One region of the Bacillus sp. AL-1R genome, then DNA from elsewhere that is predicted to be linked to it. Evidence: predicted binding sites of a transcription regulator. Region 1 holds the regulator's gene; each other region holds the start of a gene.
The links. The regulator Rex, encoded in region 1, represses fermentation and respiration genes when NADH is low (regulators of the CRP and FNR family bind a similar motif). The targets are predictions, from matches to a motif close to TTGTGAAATATTTCACAA.
Positions count from the first base shown of each region.

Region 2: ACSBO6_RS02205 (cytochrome ubiquinol oxidase subunit I) is a predicted target of Rex. The motif match lies at 892-909, and genes of this name have one in related genera.
Region 3: ACSBO6_RS00880 (AtpZ/AtpI family protein) is a predicted target of Rex. The motif match lies at 1,530-1,547, and genes of this name have one in related genera.
Region 4: ACSBO6_RS11875 (nitrate/nitrite transporter) is a predicted target of Rex. The motif match lies at 1,192-1,209, and genes of this name have one in related genera.

Region 1 is NZ_CP197469.1:4,208,801-4,211,009, forward strand. It holds gene ACSBO6_RS19970 (CPBP family intramembrane glutamic endopeptidase) at 78-749, shown strand; gene ACSBO6_RS19975 (redox-sensing transcriptional repressor Rex) at 789-1,415, opposite strand; gene ACSBO6_RS19980 (ABC-F family ATP-binding cassette domain-containing protein) at 1,577-2,209, shown strand, end outside.
Region 2 is NZ_CP197469.1:474,194-476,402, forward strand. It holds gene ACSBO6_RS02195 (chromate transporter) at 1-220, shown strand, start outside; gene ACSBO6_RS02200 (chromate transporter) at 217-747, shown strand; gene ACSBO6_RS02205 (cytochrome ubiquinol oxidase subunit I) at 1,114-2,209, shown strand, end outside.
Region 3 is NZ_CP197469.1:201,719-203,927, reverse strand. It holds gene atpB (F0F1 ATP synthase subunit A) at 78-812, opposite strand; gene ACSBO6_RS00885 (ATP synthase subunit I) at 814-1,194, opposite strand; gene ACSBO6_RS00880 (AtpZ/AtpI family protein) at 1,199-1,423, opposite strand; gene ACSBO6_RS00875 (S8 family serine peptidase) at 1,686-2,209, opposite strand, start outside.
Region 4 is NZ_CP197469.1:2,529,981-2,532,189, forward strand. It holds gene ACSBO6_RS11860 (hypothetical protein) at 139-363, shown strand; gene ACSBO6_RS11865 (hypothetical protein) at 501-776, opposite strand; gene ACSBO6_RS11870 (hypothetical protein) at 920-1,105, opposite strand; gene ACSBO6_RS11875 (nitrate/nitrite transporter) at 1,323-2,209, shown strand, end outside.

The DNA of each region.
Region 1 (2,209 bases):
AAGAAACGAGTAAAATATGTACGTGTTGTTATAAACCTTTTTGTTATGAAAAATATCAACACAAAGGAGCTATTGTATTGAAAACTAGAGATTTATGGATTTTATTAACGTACGTCGTTCTTCAATATTCAGCGGTATTCGGAGTTCCCTTTTTATTAAAAAGTAACTTATACGTTGGAGTGGATCGGAAAACAGCTTCTCTTGAAGCGGTGGCATTATGGGGTTGTATTAGTTTCGTAACTGGATTAATTATTATACTTCTCTTATTACACAAGCCCATTTATGAAGGAATAAAGAGTTTTAAAACTAATTATCGTACAATAATAAATTGGGTTATTTTAGGTTACTTCATAACAATGCTAACTCAAATTGTTTGTAATTTAATTTTAATTTATGTACTTGATTTACATAAGGGCTCAGAAAATACTCAAAATATCATAAACATCGCTAAGCTTAATCCAGCTTTTATTGTCATACCAAGTCTAGTTGCACCAATTTTAGAAGAAGTTATTTTTCGTGGAATTATTTTTAAAAGGCTTTATAATCGTTTACCATTTATTATTTCTGCTGGGATTAGTTCAGCGATCTTTTCACTTATGCATGGAGACTTACCCTTCTTTTTGTCATACTTTCTAATTGGTTTTGTATTTTGTTACCTGTATAAACGAACAAACTCAATTTTGGTTCCAATCTTAACACATATGTTAATGAACTCTTTTGTTGTTTTTCAGCAGATTAATTTACATTAAAAAACCCCCAAGAGGGGGTTTTTTATATATCCAGTAATTTTATTGTTGTAAAAAATATGCCAATGTTTGCAGTTCAACTGCTAAGTCTATATGATGAATGCGAATATGTTCTGGTACACTAATTCGTGCAGGTGTGAAATTTAAAATTCCTCTAATATTTTTTCCATTTAATCGATCAGCTATTGATTGTGCCACTGGTGCAGGAACAGTTAAAATAACGATTTGAATATCTTCATTCATAACTTCTTCTAGATTTTCTAAATTATAAACAGGTACTCCACCTATTTCAGTACCAATTTTATTTGGATCAATATCAAATGCCATCTCAATTTTTGTATTATTATTTTTTATAAAATTATAGTGTAAAAATGCAGTTCCTAAATTACCAACACCAATTAATGCAACTTTCATAACTTCATGCTGGTTAAGCGCTTTCGAGAAAAAAGTTAATAAGTAATTTACATTATATCCATAACCTTTTTTACCTAGTGCCCCAAAATAAGAAAAATCTCTTCTGATTGTAGCGGAATCTACCTTTACTGCTTCACTTAACTCTGCTGAAGAAACTCTTTGTTTACCTGATAAAGACAAATTCTTTATAAAACGGTAATATAAAGGTAGACGTTTAGCAGTAGCTTGTGGAATTTTAATTTGTTCCGAATCCATTTTTTAATCCCCCACTTACTGTAATTCTTTTTACTATGGTGTGTAATTTGACCTTATTTTAGTAATAAAGTACTTGTTCTAATGTAAAATATACACTATATTTAAGAATTTTGACAGTCTACAGTTACATAGATAAAAAATTTTGCAATGAGGTGTTATCAATGATTCTTTTACAAGTAAATAATGTCTCAAAGTATTTTGGTAGTGACATTATACTTTCAAATATAAAATTAGAAGTTCAAACGAGTGATCGAGTTGCCATTGTTGGACGTAATGGTGCTGGAAAATCTACATTATTGAAAATCATAGCAGGTGAAATATCCTATGATGGCGGCGAAATAAATAAGCCTAAAGACGTTACTGTAGGATACCTAGCCCAAAACACTGGTTTACAGAGTGATAAAACGATTTGGGAAGAATATTATTCTGTATTCAATCATTTAGTAGAAATGCAAGATAATATGAGAAAACTAGAAGTTAAAATGACTAAGGAGGAAGTCTACTCTAATCAATCCGTTTATGACAAGGTTATGAATGAATATGATCATCTACAATATACATTTAAAGAAAACGGCGGTTACCAGTTTGAAGCAGATATTCGTTCAATCATTAGTGGTTTAGGTTTTAGTAATGAAGATTATGAAACAAAAATCTCTTCATTAAGCGGTGGACAAAAGACACGCCTAGCATTAGGTAAGCTATTACTGACAAAGCCAGACTTGTTAATCTTGGATGAGCCTACGAACCATTTAGATATTGAGACCCTTAGTTGGTTAGAGCGCTACTTACAGTCA
Region 2 (2,209 bases), 720 kb from region 1:
GCCAGTAGTAGGAGTAATGTTAGCAACTTTAACATGGGAGTTTATTGAGAAATCGAAGGAATCTCTTGGCTGGAAAATCACTAGCTTGATCGTGGTTGCTAGTTTTATCCTTTTATATTTATTAAATATACATCCTGCTATCTTAATTGGATGCTTAGTCGGATATGCCTTTTTCTCAAAAAGTAAAAACGAAAAGAAGAAGAAGGTGAAGGCTTCATGATTTATTGGAAAATATTTTTAGCATTTTTCTTACCAGGCATTTTCGGATACGGAGGAGGACCAGCTTCGATTCCTCTTATTGAGAATGAAGTCGTTGATAAATACGGATGGTTAACTTCAGTTGAATTTAGTAACGTACTTGCATTAGGAAATGCGCTTCCGGGTCCGATTGCAACAAAGATGGCCGGATATATCGGATATGTTGAGGGAGGTGTATTTGGTTCCTTTGTAGGACTATTCGCTTCAATCGCACCCTCTCTAATCTTGATGATTGCTTTATTAAGTATATTAATGAAGCATAAAAATTCACCAAAAGTCAAAAAGATGACATCATTAGTTAGGCCTTTAATCGCCGTTTTACTCGGCATTATGGCCTTTGACTTTTTTAACGATTCATATAATGGGGTAGGTGTAACGCAAACAATTATTATTAGCGTCCTTTCTTTATTATTTCTAGAACGTTGGAAAATTCATCCCGCATATGTAATTGGTGGGGCTCTTGTTTACGGTGCAGTATTTTTATCTTAAATAATGAACAACTGATTGTTTTATTCGAACATTATTGAAGCAATGCCAATATAGGGTTGCTTCAATAATGTTTTTTTAAAGCTCAAAGTTAAGGAGTAAAAAAGTGGCGGCTTTTTTATCATAAAAAAGCACTTTTAACAGTGAATGTGAATTCTGTCACAAAATAGACAATTTATAGACACGATTTAGACAAAAAAGATGAAGTCAAAAACCCCTTTGGAAAAGTAAACTAGAAGTAACAAGAGATACCACTGAATGGTTCTCTGAAATTTACTTAATGAATTATTTGTGAAAAAATATTCAAAGTTTTGCTCGAGCTTAATGGAATTTTTTTTGAAATGATTTTTATCCTAAGGGGGATGTACTGTGAGTGTGTTAGAGCTTGCAAGAATACAGTTTGGTTCTACTACAATTTTCCATTTTTTATTTGTTCCACTTTCAATAGGTTTAGTATTTATGGTAGCAATGATGGAAACGTTGTATGTTTTTCGAAACAAAGAGGAATATAAAAAGTTAACAAAATTCTTTGGGCACTTATTTTTAATTAATTTTGCAGTTGGTGTTGTGACAGGTATTATTCAAGAGTTTCAATTTGGGATGAACTGGTCTGAATATTCCCGTTTTGTAGGGGATGTATTTGGTGCGCCGCTTGCAATTGAGGCACTTTTAGCATTTTTTATGGAATCTACATTTTTAGGAATTTGGATATTTGGTTGGGAAAGACTTAATAAAAAAATTCATTTAATGTGTATTTGGTTAGTTGCTTTCGGTACGTTAATGTCTGCGTTTTGGATTTTAGCAGCGAATTCTTTTATGCAGGAGCCAGTAGGATTTGCGATTAAAAATGGTCGTGCAGAAATGACCGACTTCTTAGCAATCATAACAAATCCACAACTTAAAGTTGAGTTTCCTCACACAATTGCTGGAGCATTAGCAACAGGAGCATTATTTGTTGCTGGTGTAAGTGCGTATAAAATCTTAAAAAAACAAGAAATAGAATTATTTAAAAAAGCATTTAATCTCGCAATGGTGTTCGCGCTAATTGCAGGAATTGGTATTGCATTTAGCGGACATTCTCAAGCGAAGCATTTAATGAAAACACAGCCTATGAAAATGGCTGCAAGTGAAGGGTTATGGGATGATAGCGGAGACCCTGCAAGCTGGATGGTCTTTGGTCTGATTGATTCGAAAAAGAAAGAAAATAAATACGAGGTAGAAGTACCATATTTATTAAGTTATCTAGCTTATGAGAAGTTTGAAGGTAAAGTACCAGGAATGAATACATTACAAAAACAATATGAAAAATTATATGGTCCCGGAAATTATATTCCACCAGTTAATACAACGTTCTGGAGCTTTAGAATTATGGCAGGAGCAGGAATGGTTATGATTTTAATGTCGATGCTAGGTTTATATTTTAGTTATCGAAAAAAATTAGAATCAAAAAACCTATTCTTAAAGG
Region 3 (2,209 bases), 450 kb from region 1:
AAATTTCCTCCTTCTTAATCATAAGAAATATATTTTTTATTATAATTTTTATCTAACTACCAATTTTAATGAGCAGATTAATGCTCGTCCGCCACTTTATGTGACAAGTAAACCATTGTTAACATTACGAAGATAAACGCTTGGATTGAACCAACGAATACAGAGAATCCCTGCCATACGATCATTGGTAATGATGCTGCAATTGTCCAAAGAACGCCTTCTCCTGAACTTGTTGCATAAGCATGTGTACCCATTGTTGCAAGTAAACCTAGTAAGATTTCCCCCGCGTAAATGTTACCGTAAAGTCGAAGACCTAGCGTTAATGTGTTTGCTAATTCTTCAATAATTTTTAATGGGAATAAGAATGGCATTGGTTGGAAGAATGTTTTACCATACGCTCCAAAACCTCGCATCTTAATACCATAATAATGTGATAAACCAACAATAAAGATTGCTAATGATAAAGTAATGACTGGGTCTGATGTAGGTGATTTCCAAACTGATTTTCCATCGACTGAGATATCGAATGGTAGACCTAACATATTTGAAACAAATATGTACATAAGTAATGTCACACCTAATGTAAGGAAGCGACCACCAGTTTCCCAATCCATTGTACTGTTGATAATGCCTTTAACGAAGTCTATAACCCACTCCAAAAAGTTTTGTTTTCCTGTTGGGCGTATTTGTAGGCTTCTTGCGCATGTAACTGCGATGATAAAGACGATTACTGCAGCAATGGTAGTCATTAGAACATTTGTTAACGTAAAATCTAAACCAATAAATTTAAAACCATAAGTGCCGTGTTCCAATTTATTCACCTCTCTTCCTTGCAAAAGACGTTTGTTGTAATGCAAAATGTATCATAATGACAAGATGTCCTGTCATTAGTCCCGCAGTTAGTGCCGGTATGCTCACAAAATTTTCATACCGAAGCGCGATGACCATAGCTAGAGCCACCGCTGAAAGACAAATTACAGTACCTAAAGATCGAACTTTTTGTTGCTTTAAAACTCGGTCAAAGAAGGTATTTATCTTTCTGTGAAGAATCCATATACAATAAAAGCTAGTTACAGTTCCGAGAATATAGCCTGTGAATATTGTTTTATAGTCGGTAAATGCCCAACCCAAAACTGCTAAAGCAATTATATACAACATATCTCGTGTGAATCGTCTAAAATTATCTTTTTGCATGTAACTAGTCCCCTGGTGTGAATTGCTTAACTAATTTAAGCGTGCCATAAATCCCAGTAAATAATCCTAACAGTAAAAAGATGATCATAAATACCGGTACTGGCCAATTAAAAAATGAATCAATCCATCTTCCTAAAAAGATGCCTATGAGAATCGAACCGACAAGCTGAGCTAGAATGGAAGACATGAGTGCCATTGCTTTAAGAGGATGTTGATTGTTGTTTTTCATACAAAAATCCCTCCATGTCAATTTTCATTCTCAAAAAATTGCCAAAAATCTTATCTTGGTTAATTCTACAACAAATACGTGCTAAAATCTCTAAACATTGAAAACGTTCACAAATTGTTCACAAAACGTTCAAAAAATTTTAATAACATAGTATTTACATACATTGAAAACCCTTTTAAACATTCATGTTAAGCATACAATATGTTACAAAAATGTGTCAATTACCTAAATTAAAAAACTATTAAAATTCACTTACCAATTTTTAGTCTTCTACATAAATTTTTGCGACATTGACGTAAGATTCCGTTGCACTTTCATATTGTTTACGTTTATAAAAAATCACAAACTTATAAATACCACTCTTAGGAAAGTCTTTTAAAACTAATTCCTTCTTGATAATTCCCCTCTTACTATTTTCCTGTTCATCAATTACACCTAATAAGCGGAATGTTTCTGATTCAAAAACAGCAATTTTGTATTCCTCAACCTTACTTGGTAAATAAAGTTCATATTTATAGCGATTCTTACCTTTTACTCTCCCAAAGTGAAATCCCATTACTGATGGAAAGTTCGGTTCACCTTGCAATAATAAAAATGGCATTCTTAGACTTTCATCATCATTTGTACTGAATGTAATTGCCCCATCATAAAATCCATCCTTTAATACTTTCGTATCAACAGTTGCGCTAAGACTAATCTTTTTACTACTGTTCGCTGGAATTGTAAAAGGCTTAGGTAATACCCATTGTATTCCATTGGCTGGCTGATTATTTATAGCTGTAACTT
Region 4 (2,209 bases), 1.7 Mb from region 1:
TGGCTGAGTTTTTTTATTTTATACTTGTGATAGCGATGAAAAATCATTTACTCTAAACTTTTTGAAATTAAAAAATCAGTTATACATAAAGGATATTGAAGCATTTGCAACGAATAATTTTCTTTGGAGGTGTTGGATATGAACAATAAAATCAAAGAATCTAATTGTACTAATGAAGATTTGTATCTTGAGGTTATCAACGAAATGAAAGAAATCCAAATCCATTTGTTAGAAGAGATTAATCGGTTAAACAGCGAAGTTAATTTTTTAATATCCGTTGTGCTACCAACTATTGATCGAGATCGTTTAAATAATGATCAATTGGCCATGTTTGGAGAAATGGTGTTAAATAATAGAAGTTAAAGTCAGAGGAAAAATTAATCAATCTCAGACTGCAATCAAATCAAACTTTATTCTCGCTAATTACTTCTCTTTTACCTCTAATAAAATTAACCACTTAAAATCAGTTGTTAGATTGACGAATTAATCCTTATTACTCTTCATTCTTTTTTTGAGAAAACTTTACCATTATTTAATTGACACCAGTCCAAATCTGTTGTGTCACTGTATTTTTTGTTAAATTCATCGATCGAAAGAAATACTTCAATCTTACCTTTTTCAAGTTCTAAAAGAAGCGTATAAGGAGTTAAACCGTAAACATTCGAAACAGCAATTAGTTCACCTATATGAATTTTTTCTGAAAAATCAATTTTATCTTTCAAAATAATCACTCCTTTAGAATATTTTTTTATTCTGCCCTTAATTTTATTTATCATTTGTAATTCTCCCCAAAAGTAGACAGTAAAAAGGATATAACTGTCTGCTTTATGGGGAGTTTTTTATTGGGAAAATTTATTTTAAGTTAACGTCTATTTGACAGAGATCGGCCCATTTATCGTTACTTTATACCTGTTCATTCTTAATGCATTCCACCTATATGATGTAATGTCGCAACTGCAACTCCAAATATGCATGTACCTGATAGAAATAATGATGAAGTAATAATAAAAGTTTTAAGTTTAATATTTCGATTCTCTTCAATCTTTATTACATAATTACTATTGCATTTATCCAACTTTTTCTTTTTAACGGTAAGTAAGTTCATCTCTTCACCTCTTGATTTCTGTTGAACTAATTATAGATTTATGAACCAAAGCTCTAAAATAATTATAAAGTAAGGAAAATCAGAAGTTGTGAGTTATATCACAATGATAAGTATGATTCAGTCAGTTATTCTTTAATCAAACTGTTTTCATGTGTTTTTTTATCGCTTAATGCAAAAGATAAAATAAAATTTATTCCATAAAAGTGTAGGTGTTATCATGATTTCAAAAGGTATTACACAGCTAGTGTTACAAACATTCAATTTAGTAATCGGTTTTATGGTATGGGTCATTATTTCTTCTTTAATGCCTTTTATTCAAAATGATATTTCAATTGGCTCTAATCAACTTGCATTGGTGACTGCAGTTCCAGTCATTTTGGGATCATTACTGAGGGTTCCTATTGGTTATTGGACAAATCGTTATGGTGCAAAAAAATTATTTTTTATTAGCTTGATTATTCTCATCTTACCCATCTATTACATCAGTGTTGCAAATTCTGTGACGGATTTGATTATAGGCGGCTTATTTATAGGAATTGGCGGCGCAATCTTTTCAGTTGGAGTTACTTCATTACCAAAATATTACCCTAAAGAGCGTCACGGTTTTATAAATGGTATTTATGGGGCAGGTAATATAGGGACTGCCGTTACTTCTTTTACGGCACCAGTTTTAGCAAGCTCCATCGGATGGAGAAATACTGTAAAATTATTTATTATTTTACTTGTTTTATTTGCAATTTTGACATTTTTCTTTGGAGATAAAAATGAGAAAAAAGTTACAACTTCCCTATCTCAACAAATTAAAGGGGTTTATCGAAATTATAAGCTTTGGTTATTGTGTTTATTTTACTTTATAACATTTGGGGCTTTTGTGGCCTTTACGGTATATTTACCTTCATTTCTAGTAAACCATTTTCATCTAGAAAAAGTGGATGCCGGTTTTCGTACAGCCGGTTTTATCGTATTAGCGACTGTACTTCGACCTATTGGTGGATGGCTTGGAGATAAATTAAATCCATTTATGATCTTACTATTCGTTTTCAGTGGTTTAACTTTTTCTGGATTCTTACTCTCATTTACATTATCATTACCTATTTATACATT